DNA from 4 places in the Paenarthrobacter ilicis genome. Region 4 is predicted to be linked to each of the others. Evidence: riboswitches for the same ligand, from Rfam matches in the RefSeq annotation. Region 4 holds a riboswitch; each other region holds the start of a gene.

Region 1 (3,779 bases), 830 kb from region 4:
CAACCTGATGCTGCTGGTGGCGTTGGCCGTGATTGGTTTCATCGGATCAGTGACCGTTGCCCGCTTTGTGGCCGAGCGGAGGGAACAGAACAATGAGTCCTGACGCCACCGGAATCGATGTTGTTATTGACGTGGTCACCGCTGTTTTTCTGGTGGTGGGAGCTCTCATGAGCCTGGGTGCGGCCGTGGGTTTGCTGCGCTTCCCGGACCTGATGAGCCGCATGCACGCCGCCACCAAGCCGCAGGTGCTGGGTTTGTTCCTGATGTTGTCCGCAATAGGGCTCCAGATGCGGACCTGGTGGGTGTGGCCGGTCCTGGTGGTGGCGTGGATCTTCCAGTTGCTCACGGCGCCGGTGTCCGCCCATATGGTGGGGCGCTCGGCCTACCGCACCAAGCACGGGCACCGCGAAATGCTCACCAAGGATGACTTGGAAGCCGTCGTCCAGAGGGCAGCTGCCGGGCAAGAGCCTCACTCTGACGTTTAAGGACAACGCGGGGTCATTCAGGGCCCATCCCAACTGCTGGGATGGGCCCTGAATGACCCCGCGTTGTGTTTCTTAGACGATGTCCTGTGACTTGGAGAAACGGGAAATCGCGCGCTGGGTGCCCCTGCTGGCGAGCACCTGGATCAGCGAGCTGACGATGGCAGAAATCAAAGCGAACGTCAGCGCGGAGCGCAGGCTCGATTCCATGTCATCGTTGCCCATGGGCGGCTTGTTGCCAGTGGCTTTTTCCCACCCTTTATTGACGAGTTTGGTTCCAACGAAGCCTGCTCCGAGGCTCACTCCGGCACCGATCAGCTTGAAGAAGAGATTCATGACCCAAGCCTAGCCGTACCAGCAAGCCCCGCCGCGCTACTCCCGGTTTTCGCGCTCCTTAAGGAAAGCAGCCAGGGAACCCGGCGGTCCCAGGACAGGCGCTACGGAGTGCTGGGCGGACCACACTGCATCCACGCTGCTGAAGCCTGCAATTTCCTTCAGCAGGTAATACGTGGGTGGCATCATCTTCAGCGATCCAGTGGCCTCCGCTTCCAGGATCCCCGCCACAGGCATCCACAGTGACTGCCACGCCTCAGTGGTTTGGTGCTGCGGTTGGTGGCTGGACAACGGCCTTGCCACATAGAAGAAGGTATCGAACCTCTTGGGCATGTCCACCGGAGTGATCCAGTTGGCCCAAGGGCGCAGATCCTCCGGCTCGATGGTGAGCCCCGACTCTTCCTGGACCTCCCTGATGGCGGCTGCCAACACGGTGCCGGCGCTGACATCCGCCTGCCCAGGATCTGCGTTGAGTGAAGTCTCCTGCCAGTCCGCGGCGTGACGCTTCAGGAGGTCCGCCGGATAATCCCACCCGGAACTGTCCGCCGGATCAACCCGCCCGCCGGGAAAAACCACCATGCCCGGGGCGAAGTCCATGGTGTTCACCCTGTGCTGGACGAAGGCTTCCAGTCCATGGTTGGCGTCGCGGAGCAGGATCACGCTGGCGGCCAGGCGCGGCTCGGCCGCTGCGGGCTGGGAATCGGCAAGGTCTGTCATGAGGCCATTCTCTCAGGTGCGTTGTGAGGCCTGCTCTGCGCTCCACGCGGCGTGAATAGCGCGTAGAGCGGGCCTCGCAACGGATTTATGACCAACCCCATGACCCCTGAAACCCCGTCAGGTGTAAACTGAACCCGCCCACAAGGGCAAGATTCATAACGACAGGGGAGCGCCGCCGTCGGACCTTGCAGCGATGCAGGTGACGCGAGGGCGCTGAGAGTGCGGACAGCCGCAGACCCTCGAACCTGATCCGGTTAGTACCGGCGCAAGGGAGTCGAGCTTCTCAGAGTGTCCGGATCAGGGCTGCGCAGGCAGTTGCGATCCGGGGAGCACTTTCCCCTCCTGTAACCTCAGGAGGCAGAAGATGACCACGGTAAGCGTGAAGAAGACCAGTTATAACTGGCGTGTAGTAGACATTGTGGTGGCGGCCTTGATCGCGATCGCCGGCGGCGTGATTTTCTGGGCCTGGTCCCAGGGTGCAGCGCTTGTTTCCATTCCCCTGAACGCCACGTATCCGCCGCTGACCGGCTTGCTTGCCGGTGGTTGGATGATTCCCGCAGTGCTGGGCATGCTCATTATCCGCAAGCCCGGCGCGGCGCTGTTCTGCGAGGCCGTGGCAGCTACAGGTGAGCTGATCATGGGCTCCCAGTACGGCACCACGGTCCTCATCTCGGGAATCCTGCAGGGCCTGGGCGCCGAATTGATCTTCGCGGCGTTCCGCTACAAGAAGTTCAACCTGCCCACATCCCTGCTGGCCGGTGCCGGTGCCGGGCTCTTCTGCGGCCTCAACGATTCCTTCCTTCCTTGGGGTTGGAACATCGCCTACGAGGCAATCGACAAGCTCACCTACATCACCTTCACCACGGTGTCCGGCGCGATCATTGCTGGCGGACTGTCCTGGCTGGCCACCAGGGGACTGGCCACCACGGGTGTGCTCAGCTCCTTTGCCTCGCGCAAGGCCGCGACGGAGCCAGCCTTCCGCTGATGCGCGACACCACCACCAGCGGTAACCCTGCACGGCCTGCCGCCATCGCCGCCGAGGGCTGGGGATGGCGGCACTCCGGCCGGTCCCAGCCTGCCATCCACGGCCTGGATCTGCGCATCGAACCGGGGGAGCGCGTCCTGTTGCTGGGCCCCTCCGGTGCCGGCAAGTCCACGCTCCTGCATGCCCTGGCCGGGGTACTGGGGGACGAAGAAGACGATTCCGACGAAACCGGCACACTGCTGATCGACGGCGGGGCGCCGCGCGGGCAGAGGGGCCGCGCCGGCCTCATGCAGCAGGACCCCGAGACGCAGGTGGTGCTCTCCCGCGTTGGCGACGACGTCGCGTTCGGCGCCGAGAACCTCGCCGTTCCACGGGACGAAATCTGGGCCCGCGTGCACGAAGCGCTCGACGACGTCGGGTTGCGTACCGCAGCCGGCGTCGGTGTGGCCCTGGATCACCCGACGGCGGCACTCTCCGGAGGGCAGAAGCAGCGGCTGGCGCTCGCCGGCATTTTGGCGATGCGTCCAGGACTCCTCCTGCTGGACGAGCCCACGGCCAACCTGGATCCGGCCGGGGTTCTGGAAGTCCGTGACGCGGTGGCCCGTTGCCTGGACAAGACCGGTGCCACGCTGGTTGTGGTGGAGCACAGGGTCTCCGTGTGGAAGGACCTGGTGGACAGGATTGTTGTCCTGCAGCCGGGTGCCCAGGGCGGCGGTGTGTTGCTGGACGGTCCGCCTGAACAGGTGCTGACCGAAGCCCGGACCATGCTGATGTCCGCCGGGGTGTGGGTTCCGGGGTACGTCCCCACGACCCGTGCCCGCAGCAATGAATCCGTCACGGCGCCGCTCCTCCTGGCAACCCAGGATCTCGCGGTGTCCAGGGAGAAACCACGCCGCAAGGGTTTCAAGACCATTCCTCCGGTTCCGGTTCAAGCCGGCATCAGTGCCCAGGTCCGGGAAGGGCGTGCCCTCACCATCACGGGTCCCAACGGTGCGGGAAAATCGACGTTCGCGCTGACGTTGGCCGGCCTGCTGGCACCCGTATCCGGCACGGTGAGTGCCGCCGTCGAGCTGTCCGCGGGCGCCGGAATTGACCCGTATGCGTGGAAGGCGAAACAGCTGATCCCACGGATCGGAACGGTGTTCCAGGAGCCGGAGCACCAGTTTGTCACCGGCAAAGTGCTGGACGAGTTGATGTTCGGACCCAGGCATCTTGGCCATGGCCAGGAGCGCGTGGACGAATTGCTGGAACGGCTGAGGCTC
Region 2 (3,779 bases), 430 kb from region 4:
AGCAGTGCGAGCACTGTGCAGGACGCGGTGTGGTCACCCATGACGAGCCCGTTGAACACCGCAGGGCCAACACGCCTACTGCCGACTCACACCGTCCCCACAGCGAGACGCAGCAACAGCAGCAGCAGCCTGCGGCCCGCACGGAACGCAAGCGTCGGCGCGGCAAGGGCGGCGGGCAACCCGGCGCTGAAACCGCTGCTCCTGTGAACGCCCAGCCTGCCGTCCAGCCTGCGCCGTCCGCGCCGGTTGAGCCTCAGGATCCGGCGCGCCAAGCCAAGGCCGAGGCAACCCGGGCTGCGTTGGCATCAATTGCAGCTGCCGCCCACGCCGCGCATCTCCACGATGACGAACTGCACCGCTCCGAGGAACTTGCCCGCACGGAACAGCCTGCTCCCGCGGCTCCGGCCGATACCCACGGCGGGGAACCGGCAGCCCATGAAGAGGCTGCCCGGGAAGACGCCGTCCGGGAATCGCGCTCCATGCCGGTTCTTCGGTTCGGTGGCGAAGAGGTTGCCCTCCCCATGGGTGAACACCATGAGGAACCAGCTGCCAAGCCCGCTATGAGCCTTGACCTGTTGGCTGAGGCGTTCTCCCACCTGGGAGCGGCTCCAGAGCCGGCAACGGCACCGAAGGCCAGTGAGGCGCAGCCGACCACGGCTGCTCCGGCCTCAGCTGCCGCGCCCGCAACTGCGACAGCCGACCCGGCCACGGCGTCGAAGAGTCGTCGTGGGCGCCGCAACCGCAGCGCCAGCCGCGCGCAGGGCGCAGCCAACGAAACCAGCGTGCAACACCACGAAGCGGCCCCGGCAGCACAGGGCACCTCACACGAGGCCAAGGCTCCGGCTGCACAGGCGGTGAAGGCTCCTGCGCAGGAACCGATCATCCTGGGCGTTGGGGTACCGGCATCAGAGCTCTGATCTTCAGGCGCTGAGGCGTCGTCTCAGATACACAAACAGGGGACCCCCGGAGGCTTAGGCCGCCGGGGGTCCTTTGTGTTTCCACAAGTAAGGGCGGGCGGGACCGGGGGAGTCATATCCAGGTGCGAAGGCGAAGCGGTTGTTCCCGGATGGCTGTTCACGGCTAGGCTGTGTGACTGACACGGGGTGCCGGGCGAGAGGTCCGGCTGAGATCCAAACCCGTTGAACCTGTCCGGTTAGCACCGGCGAAGGGATGTCCTCATGACCACATTGCCGTCTACCATTGCACCCCACTCCGCTCCGGAAACCCGGGGCTCTTCCGTTTACCCTGTGGCCGCTCGACGACGGCCCGTCCCCAGGGTGCTGAGCATCGCCGGTTCGGATCCCTCTGGAGGAGCGGGTATCCAGGCCGACCTGAAGAGCATTGCCGCTCACGGTGGCTATGGAATGGCCGCCATCACGGCGCTGACAGTCCAGAACACCCAAGGTGTTACAGCCCTCCACATCCCACCTGCAGGGTTCCTGCGCCAGCAGTTGGATGCCATCAGCGGCGACATCGGCATCGACGCCGTCAAGATCGGAATGCTGGGCGAGGCTGCCGTCATTGAGGAGGTCCGCGGCTGGCTCCAAACGGTGCGCCCCGCCGTCGTGGTCCTTGATCCTGTGATGGTTGCTACCAGCGGAGACCGTCTCCTGCGGGAGTCCGCCGAGCGGGCTTTGCGGACTTTGCTGCCACTTGCGGACCTCATCACTCCCAACATTCCGGAACTTGCCATGCTGCTGGGTGAGGACGAGGCCTCCGAATGGCAGGCCGCGTTGGACCAGGGCAAGCGCCTGGCCGCTGAATACGGCACCACAGTGCTGGTCAAAGGTGGTCACCTGTCGGGAGCCGGCTGCCCAGATGCGCTGGTTAACACCAGCGGGCTCCTGAGCAAGGACGTCATCGAGGTGTCCGGGCCGCGGGTGGACACCACAAACAGCCACGGAACAGGGTGTTCCCTGTCTTCGGCACTGGCAACGGTCCAAGCGTCCACCGGCGATTGGGAAGCATCCCTTCGGGAGGTGAAGCCGTGGCTTGTCAAAGCCCTTGAACAATCGGATCTCTTGGAGGCGGGGCGGGGAAGTGGCCCTATCCACCATTTCCACCACCTGCGCGGGACGAAGAACCAGGAGAGCTTCGCCACAATCATGTGGGCCCAGGCTGCCCGGGAACTGGAAGCCATCCATGATCTCAGCTTCATCAGGGAGCTGCAGACGGGGGATCTGGCGGAATCACGCTTCAACTACTACCTTGCGCAGGACGCGATCTACCTCAATGGATATTCACGGGTCCTGGCACGTGCCAGTGCTCTGGCGCCCACCGAAGAAGAGCAATTGTTCTGGGCACAGGGCGCCAGGACCTGCCTGGACGTCGAATCGGCCCTCCACCGCGACTGGCTCAGCACCCGTGACGTCCCCTCCGGAACCGGGCCGGTGACCAAGGCCTACGTGGACCACTTGCTGGCGGCGTCGACGGCGGGCAGTTACGCCGTGGTGGTTGCGGCTGTCCTCCCGTGCTATTGGCTCTACGCGGAAGTCGGGCAGCGGCTGCATGAGTCCTATCTCGAGGCGGGGGCGCCGGATGGCCACCCGTACGCCGCGTGGCTCCGCACCTACGCGGACCCGGACTTTGCCGCGGCCACCAGGACTGCCATCGCCTTCACTGAGGAAGCCGCGGCCAATGCTTCTGAACGTGAGCGGGCAGCAATGCTGGAAGCGTTCAGCGACTCCTGCCGCTACGAGACCGCCTTCTTTGATGCACCCCGGCACCACGCCTGAAAAGCGTGGTCGGGTAAATCCCGTGCCTCGCGGCGCGCGTCGATCCCGCGAACCCCGGCAAATACCTGTAGGCTGTATGGGCACGGTGCCGGGAGAGTCCGTTTCATCTGGTGGCGCAAGTCACTTGGTAGCCTCCGGACCCGGCCTCATTTGCGACCGAAGGTCAAACTAGCGTAATCTTGATCTTCGGTGCTTACGCCAACACTTGGGTTATGCCCCGTGGAATCGTTCATGGGATGACTCGCGGACTTCGAACCAGAAGTCCACGGCGTTGAGGCACAGCGAGAACCAAACCCGATTCCGGCTCAGGTTCAGCACGCAAATTTAGTAATAGACGTCGAGAGAAGTGAGTACCCAAGTGGTGTACGCGATTGTCCGCGCAGGCGGCCGCCAAGAAAAAGTTTCCGTTGGAGACTACGTAACGCTTAACCGCGTCCCCGGTGGAGCCGGCAGCACTCTTGAGCTGCCCGCCTTGCTCCTGGTTGACGGCGACAAGGTCACCTCCGCAGCAGCGGAACTGGCCAACGTCAAGGTAACGGCTGAGATCCTTGAGGACCTCCGTGGCCCCAAGATCGTCATCCAGAAGTTCAAGAACAAGACCGGTTACCGTAAGCGTCAGGGTCACCGTCAGGAACTGACCAAGATCAAGATCACCAGCATCGCGTAACTTTCGTTACCGCTGTTCAGGTTTTTTCGGTTTCCCCAGAAATTTTGAAGGCAGGCATTTCACATGGCACACAAAAAAGGCGCGAGCTCCACTCGCAACGGTCGTGACTCCAACGCTCAGTACCTTGGCGTCAAGCGCTTCGGCGGTCAGGTAGTCTCCGCAGGCGAAATCATCGTTCGCCAGCGTGGCACCCACTTCCACCCCGGTGCAGGCGTTGGCCGCGGTGGCGACGACACCCTGTTCGCCCTGCAGGCCGGTGCGGTTGAGTTTGGTACTCGCCGCGGCCGTCGCGTAGTGAACATCGTTGCTGCTGCAGCTGCAGAGTAACAACAAGTTCTGAACCGGTGGAGCGGGCCAAACGGCCCGCTCCACCGTTC
Region 3 (3,779 bases), 340 kb from region 4:
GCCCCAGGACTCAGCCGACGGAGACCGTATCATCAGGTCTTTTGTGGCTGATGCCGGACGAGGTATCTCTGCTCAAGCCTCCTGAACCGCCGGCTGTTCCTTCCGAAAGGACAGGGGGGCCGCGGGATCCGGAAGGTACACCTTTCCGAATTCGTCGCGGATGTCCTGGCTGATCCGCATGGAGCAGAACTTGGGGCCGCACATCGAGCAGAAGTGGGCCGTCTTGGCCGGTTCAGCAGGCAGTGTTTCGTCGTGGAACGCCTCGGCGGTGACAGGGTCGAGGGACAGGGCGAACTGGTCGCGCCAACGGAATTCGAACCTAGCCTTGGAAAGGGCGTCGTCTCTCTCGTTGGCCCCGGGGTGGCCCTTGGCGAGATCGGCAGCGTGGGCTGCGATCTTGTAGGTAATGACACCGGTCTTCACGTCATCCTTGTTCGGCAGCCCCAGGTGCTCCTTGGGAGTGACGTAACACAGCATGGCCGTGCCGTACCGTGCGATTTCGGTTGCTCCGATGGCCGAGGTGATGTGGTCGTAGCCGGGCGCCACGTCGGTGACCAGCGGGCCCAGTGTGTAGAAGGGGGCTCCCTTGCACAGCTCCTGCTGGCGTTCAACGTTTTCCCGGACCAGGTGGAACGGGACGTGGCCGGGGCCTTCCACCATCACCTGAACATCGAATTCCCATGCCCTGTGGGTCAGCTCGGCGAGGGTATCCAGTTCGGCGAACTGTGCGGCGTCGTTGGCATCTGCCGTGGCGCCGGGGCGCAGGCCATCGCCCAGGGAGAACGCGACGTCGTACTGGGTGAAAATTTCGCAGAGCTCGTCAAAATGCGTGTACAGGAAGTTCTCCTGGTGGTGTGCAAGGCACCAGCCGGCCATGATCGACCCTCCACGGGACACTATGCCAGTGACCCTGTTGGCGGTGAGCGGCACATAACGCAGGAGCACACCGGCGTGGATGGTCATGTAGTCCACGCCTTGCTCACACTGTTCAATGACGGTGTCGCGGAAGATCTCCCAGGTGAGCTTGTTGGCTTCGCCGTTGACCTTTTCCAGGGCCTGGTAAATGGGTACTGTGCCGATCGGGACAGGGGCGTTGCGGATGATCCATTCACGGGTGGTGTGGATGTCGTCGCCCGTGGAGAGGTCCATCACCGTATCCGCGCCCCACTGGGTGGCCCACTGCAGTTTGTCCACTTCTTCGGCGATGGAGCTTGTCACGGCGGAGTTGCCTATGTTGGCGTTGATCTTCACCAGGAAGGCCTTGCCGATGATCATCGGTTCTGATTCCGGGTGGTTGATGTTGTTGGGAATGATGGCCCTGCCCGCGGCGACTTCGCTGCGGACCAGCTCAACATCGCAGTTCTCCCGCAACGCGACGAACTGCATTTCCTTTGTCACGATTCCCTGCTTGGCGTAGTACATCTGCGTGACTCTTTTCCTCTCGACAGCGCGGCGGGGAATGGGTTGGCCGCCTTTCCATTCCGCTGATGCCGCCCCGCGCCGGACCGCGGACTTGCCGTCGTCGAGCAAGTTGCGTTCGCGCCCGGAGTAGGGCTCGGTGTCGCCACGGCCCTCGATCCATGCTGAGCGGAAGGGCTTCAGTCCCACCACCGGATCACTGCCGGGTCCGGCTGTTCGGTACACCTGCAAGGGCTCGTTGGCCACGCCATTGGGAGAGGGCTCCAGCGCAATCTCTGTGACAGGAACGCGGATGCCGGTCCGGGGGTCCTCCACCCATGCCAAGGAGTGGGATTTCAGCGATTGCGTGACGGTTTCTGCCGTCTTCCGGGCCGCGTTGACCGGGTTTTGGACAGGGCTGATCTGGTTTTGGACAGGGCTGTGCTGTGTTTCCGTGGTGCTCAAGGATTACTCACTTCCTTCGCCGGCATTACCCGGACAGGTTCAACGGTCGCAGACTGCATCAGTCCGATCTCAGCCCCTGCAAGGGCACCCGTGTGGTCGTAGACGAAGCTACCACAGCTGCTGCCGGGACTAGGCTTTTCCCATGCCAAACATCATCGAATTCACCGGTCCAGTGCTCGTTTCGGGGGAGGAGGAGCGTCATGGTTTGTGGTCCGTGGACGGAGTCCTCACGTTTGACCGGCCGGTGGATGCCCCGGACGTGCTGCTGGACGGTTGGGTGCTGCCGGGCTTCGTGGATGCCCACTGCCACATCGGGCTCGGAACCGGTGGGGCGGTGGACCACGGCACCACCCTGGCCCAGGCAGTGGCGGACCGCGACGCCGGAACGCTGCTGATCCGGGACGCCGGTTCACCGTCCGATACCAGGTGGGTTCAGGAGCGCGGGGACTTGCCGCGGCTGATCAGGGCAGGCCGGCACATTGCCCGGAGCAGGCGATACCTCCGCGGGCTGGGGCATGAAATCGAACCTGCCCAGCTGGTGGAGACCGTCCGTAAGGAGGCCCGCGACGGCGATGGCTGGGTGAAACTCGTGGGGGACTGGATCGACCGCGGCCTTGGAGATCTGGCTGCCTCGTTCCCGGCGAAGACCGTCAAGGACGCCATCGCTGCGGCGCATGATGAGGGTGCCCGCGTCACCGCCCATTGCTTCGCCGAGGACACCATCGATGAGATGTTGGATGCCGGGATTGACTGCATCGAGCATGCCACCGGGCTTTTGCCCCGGCATATTCCGCGGCTGGTTGAGCAGTCGGTTCCCATTGTTCCAACGCTGGTCAACATCGCCACTTTTCCCGATATTGCCGGGCAGGCCGCCGGGAAATTCCCGGAGTATGCCGCACACATGCTTCGGCTGTGGGAGGGGCGCCGGGAGCGGGTGTTGGAGGCGTTCGAGTCCGGTGTTGCCATCTACGCGGGGACAGATGCCGGCAGCGTCATCAAGCACGGCAGGATCGCCGATGAAATGCAGGAACTGCACGACGCCGGCCTGCCGCCTGTCGCGGTGTTGGAGGCTGCCGCGTGGGGCGCCCGGGAATGGCTGGGAGCTGGGGGTATCAGCGAAGGTGCCAGCGCCGACGTCGTGGTGTGCGCAGCAGATCCACGCCGGGAGTTGGGAACCGTACAAGAGCTCAGCCACATTGTTTTGCGGGGCCGGGTCATCCGTTAGGAATAAATTGAAGCTTCAAGTAATTTATAAGGGTAGATGATGTCGAACCGGCGGCATCAGAACCAGGAGTTTCACATGAAAGCGACACCAAAACAGGATCTCCTTCCTGCCGAACTGACCATGGGCACCGTGATGCTCAAGGTTGGCGACATGAAGACCATGAACGACTACTACCAGCAGGCCCTCGGCCTGGACGTCGTGGCTGAGCAGGACGGCGGCCTGTATCTTGGCCGCGTCGGCAAGCCCCTGGTTCACTTGGCGCCCGCAGCAGGACTCCAGGTTCCCGGTCGGGGAGAAGCCGGGCTGTTCCACACTGCGATTCTCTTCGAGGACCAGCCTTCGCTGGCCGCAACCGTTGCCACGGCTGCCGAATTCGAACCCCGCGCTTTTGCCGGCAGCGCCGACCACCTGGTCAGCGAGGCTTTCTACTTCACCGATCCTGAAGGCAATGGCATCGAGCTCTACTACGACAAGCCTCGTAGCCAGTGGCAATGGGACGGCGGGACGGTTGTCATGGACAATGTGGCGCTTCCTCCGCAGCGCTACCTTCAGCAGCACCTGAGTGAAGCAGCCGTAACGGGCCAGCGGGAGTCCGCAGCCGGCGTCGGGCACGTTCACCTGCAGGTGGGAGACGTCCAGACCGCCAGTGACTTCTACGTGGGGACCCTTGGATTTGAGCGGACTGCGGGAT
Region 4 (3,779 bases):
GGCCTCGCGGGCCCACGCCGGAATTTCCCGTTTGTTGCACAAAGCTTCGCAGATCACCAGGACAAACCTGTCAATCAGCCGTCGCAGCGGGGCCGTGGTGTGGGCGTAGGGCGCTCCAATGGCTGCCTGGATGACAACTTCGGGAACTTCGCCGTCGAACGGGGTGTACCCCGCACCGCGGAACAGCGTGCCCGCAGAATGGAGGATGGCCAACTGCTTTGGGTCCGCGGCATCAAGGGTCCGCAGGTATTCGCCGTACGTCACCTTGCCGTCCCACGGTTTGCCGAGGGCCACGGTCTGCCGTTTGAAGTGCCTGAGGGAGTTTTCATCCGGTGCGGGCATGGTGCGGAGGATGCCCACCTTGCCTTCCAGCATCATGGATGCGGCGGCCATCCCCGTCATCAGCGAGATCTGGGCATTCCAATCCTCCACGGGCAAGGACGGGGCAGCCTCAATCCTGTAGCCGCCTCCATCCGTTGACTGGACGATCTCCTGCTCGGGCATGTTCAGGCTGGCCCCGCCCCGGAGCCGTTCCAACTCAACGCGCTTCAGCCCGACTTCCTTCAGGAGCGCCAGCACCGGGGGCGCGTTGCCGTCGTCGATCTGCTGTTGGGCCCCCTTGTAGCTCAACTTGGCGCGGCTGCGCACGGTGGCCCGGGCCACCGAGACTGTCTGCACTTCCCCGGCGCCATCAAGGGCGAAATCCCAGACGAACGCCCCGCAATCCTGTTCGGGGAGCAGGCTTCCGGCGTTCTCGCTGATGATCTCCGGATGCAGGGGTATGCGGCTGTCCGGCGCATAGAATGTTTGGCCGCGCCGGCGGGTTTCGGCGTCCAGCGCGCCGCCGGGCACCACGAAGGCGGGGACATCCGCGATGGCGTAGAGGACCTTGTACCCTTGGCCGGCCCGTTCAATGTGAACGGCCTGGTCCAGATCCGTGGATGTTGCAGGATCGATCGTGACGAACGGAACGTCCCTCAGGTCACGGTCCGGAAGTGCGCGCGATTCGACGGCTTTGCGGGCTTCACCGACGGCGTCCGCCGGATACCCACCGGGCAACTCCAATTCGGTCCGGAGCGCAGCAAGTGCGGCTCCGAGCTGGTCCGAAGGGTCCTGGACATTGGGTGTGATCCGATGATGTGACACGAAAGTCAGGGTAGCCCGGTTTCGCCGGTTAGTCCCGGTACCCCGCCGCGTCGAGCGCTTCCACCAAGGCCCTGGCTGCCGCCGTCGGATCCGGTGCCTCGGTGATGGCACGGACCACCACAATCCGGCTGGCCCCGGCTTTCACCACCTGTTCCACGTTGTCCAGGTCGATGCCGCCTATGGCAAACCACGGCAGCTTTACTGCGCCGTCTGTTGTCTCCCCAGCTCTCTTCATGGCTTCCGCTGCATATGTGACCAGGTCTGTGCCAACGGCTGCGCGGCCCGGTTTGGTGGGCGTGGCCCACACCGGTCCAACGCAGAAATAGTCCAGCCCGCCCTCTCCCGGTGAAGCGGCAATGGCGTCGTTGACCTGCTCCGGGGTGTGCGTGGAAAGCCCCACCAACGCCGTGGACGGCAGGAGGGTCCGGGCCACCTGCAGGGGCAGGTCCTTTTGCCCCACATGGAACACCGGAGCCCCGGAAACACTGGCAACATCGGCCCGGTCGTTGACGGCCCACAGCTTCCCGTGCCGTTCCGCAACGCCCTTGAGGACCTTCAACAGTTCCAGTTCTTCCGCCGCTTCCAAGGACTTGTCGCGCAGTTGGATGATGTCCACGCCACCCGCGTAGGCGGCATCGGCAAAGGCTTCGAAATCCCCTTGGCGGGAACGGGCATCAGTGCACAGGTACAGGCGGGCGGTATCAAGGGAGTCAGTCCGGGTCATGCACACCAGAGTAGTTCCTCTAAACTGGGCGGGTACTGCGGGAGCCGGGACGTCCGTCATATGACCCACCGGCTGAGAGGGCTTCAGCGCCGACCGCTTGACCTGATCCGGCTAGTACCGGCGTAGGGAAGGAAACATGGCAGACTCCCGCCACGCACCAACCAGGACAACCCTTCGGGCTGACGTCGCCGTGATCGGCGGCGGCATTATTGGCCTGGGCATAGCTCACGAGGCCAGGCGGCTCGGCCGCTCCGTAGTTCTCATCGACCCCGCACCGGCCTCCGGCGCCACCTTCGCAGCTGCGGGGATGCTGGCACCCGTCAGCGAGCTGCACTACCAGGAGGAAGACCTCCTGGACCTCATGGTGGAATCATCAAGGCTGTGGCCGGGCTTCATCAACAGCATCGGGGGTGCCACCGGATACCGCACGACGCCCACCCTCGCCGTGGGAGCCGACGCCGCAGACCGCCGTGCGCTCGCGGATTTGCGCTTGGTTCAGGTGGCGGCAGGACTGGGCGTTGAACCTCTGGGCCTGCGGGAAGCAAGAACGCGTGAGCCATTGCTCAGCCCTGGAATCTCCAGCGCCTTCGAAATTCCGGCGGACCACCACGTGGATCCCCGGCAGTTGGCCGCCCGCCTGATGAAGATCCTCTCCGCGCACTCAACGTCTGATGCCAGTTGGGTGGAGGAGGCAGCGGCAGGATTCTCCGTTGCCGACACCGCAGTCCGGCTCCTGTGGGACCATTCCCGGGTAGCAGGGGTGGAGCTCGGCTCCGGGACCGTGGTCCACGCAGCGGAAACAGTGGTGGCCAACGGCCTGGGTGCAGCGTCCTTGCAGGGGCTGCCGTCCGGCCTGGCTCTTCCGCTGCGTCCCGTCTACGGGGATATCCTCAGGCTGCGCGTGCCAGAGCACTTACGGCCCCTGGTGACCTCCACCGTCCGTGGACTCGTCCGGGGTGTGCCCGTTTACATCGTCCCCAGGGACGACGGCACAGTGGTCATTGGCGCCACCCAACGGGAGGACGGGTTGTCCGCCTCATCCAACGCCGTTTCAGCAGGCGGCGTCTACCAGCTTCTGCGCGACGCCCAGGCGCTGGTCCCCGCGGTGGCCGAACTTGAACTCCTGGAGGCCACGGCACGCGCCCGGCCCGGAACTCCGGACAACGCACCACTGCTGGGACGGATCGGAAGCCCCGGCGGATACGTCCGCGGACTCCTGATCGCCACCGGCTTCTTCCGGCACGGAGTCCTGCTCACACCCGTGGCCGCGAAGATCACGTGTGGCTTGATGGAAGGCCATGACGATCCCCGCTGGTCACTTTTCCGTCCCGACCGTTTCAACGACACCCTGAATCACCACCACCTGCGAGGCAAGGAAACAGCATGAACATCACACTCAATGGCGAACTCCGCGCCGTGGAGCCCGAGTCGTCAGTCAGCACCTTGGTCAGCTCCGTAACTGGCCGGGTCCTTGACCACCGCGGCCAGGCCACCGACGGCGGAAAACTGGGTGTCGCCGTCGCCCGCAATTCCGAGGTGGTGCCCCGCAGCCAGTGGGCAGCCACCGCGCTCGCCGACGGCGACGAACTGGAACTCGTTACAGCAGTCCAAGGAGGCTGACCGCATGACCACCACACAGTCGAACGTCATCACTGATGCCCTGGAGATAGACGGCGTCATTTTGGGCTCCCGTTTGATCATGGGGACCGGGGGAGCGCCCAGCCTTGACGGGTTGGGTGCGGCCTTGCTGGCCTCCGGGACGGAGCTGACCACAGTTGCCATGCGCCGCTACTCACCGGCGGAGACGGGCTCGCTCTTTCAACTCCTGATGGACCACAACATCCGGGTGCTGCCCAACACCGCCGGATGTTTCACGGCAAAGGACGCCGTGATGACGGCGGAGTTGGCC

The links. A riboswitch is a leader RNA that binds a small molecule or an ion and turns the genes downstream of it on or off. The one in region 4 is predicted to bind thiamine pyrophosphate.
Region 1: another riboswitch for thiamine pyrophosphate. It lies ahead of JOE60_RS16050 (ECF transporter S component); the one in region 4 lies ahead of thiO (glycine oxidase ThiO).
Region 2: another riboswitch for thiamine pyrophosphate. It lies ahead of thiD (bifunctional hydroxymethylpyrimidine kinase/phosphomethylpyrimidine kinase); the one in region 4 lies ahead of thiO (glycine oxidase ThiO).
Region 3: another riboswitch for thiamine pyrophosphate. It lies ahead of thiC (phosphomethylpyrimidine synthase ThiC); the one in region 4 lies ahead of thiO (glycine oxidase ThiO).

What each region holds. Positions count from the first base shown of each region.
Region 1 covers NZ_JAFBCD010000001.1:3,512,343-3,516,121, reverse strand. Annotated here, with positions in the region: gene JOE60_RS16070 (MrpF/PhaF family protein) at 1-103, shown strand, start outside; gene mnhG (monovalent cation/H(+) antiporter subunit G) at 93-485, shown strand; gene JOE60_RS16060 (DUF4235 domain-containing protein) at 558-818, opposite strand; gene JOE60_RS16055 (NUDIX hydrolase) at 855-1,532, opposite strand; TPP riboswitch at 1,686-1,822, shown strand; gene JOE60_RS16050 (ECF transporter S component) at 1,897-2,517, shown strand; gene JOE60_RS16045 (ABC transporter ATP-binding protein) at 2,517-3,779, shown strand, end outside.
Region 2 covers NZ_JAFBCD010000001.1:2,260,936-2,264,714, reverse strand. Annotated here, with positions in the region: gene JOE60_RS10315 (ribonuclease E/G) at 1-917, shown strand, start outside; TPP riboswitch at 1,090-1,188, shown strand; gene thiD (bifunctional hydroxymethylpyrimidine kinase/phosphomethylpyrimidine kinase) at 1,179-2,735, shown strand; gene rplU (50S ribosomal protein L21) at 3,094-3,402, shown strand; gene rpmA (50S ribosomal protein L27) at 3,466-3,729, shown strand.
Region 3 covers NZ_JAFBCD010000001.1:2,343,828-2,347,606, reverse strand. Annotated here, with positions in the region: gene JOE60_RS10740 (alpha/beta fold hydrolase) at 1-85, shown strand, start outside; gene thiC (phosphomethylpyrimidine synthase ThiC) at 73-1,863, opposite strand; TPP riboswitch at 1,858-1,965, opposite strand; gene JOE60_RS10730 (amidohydrolase family protein) at 2,006-3,088, shown strand; gene JOE60_RS10725 (VOC family protein) at 3,164-3,779, shown strand, end outside.
Region 4 covers NZ_JAFBCD010000001.1:2,686,064-2,689,842, reverse strand. Annotated here, with positions in the region: gene JOE60_RS12230 (RNB domain-containing ribonuclease) at 1-1,146, opposite strand, end outside; gene thiE (thiamine phosphate synthase) at 1,175-1,870, opposite strand; TPP riboswitch at 1,898-2,016, shown strand; gene thiO (glycine oxidase ThiO) at 2,007-3,257, shown strand; gene thiS (sulfur carrier protein ThiS) at 3,254-3,490, shown strand; gene JOE60_RS12210 (thiazole synthase) at 3,495-3,779, shown strand, end outside.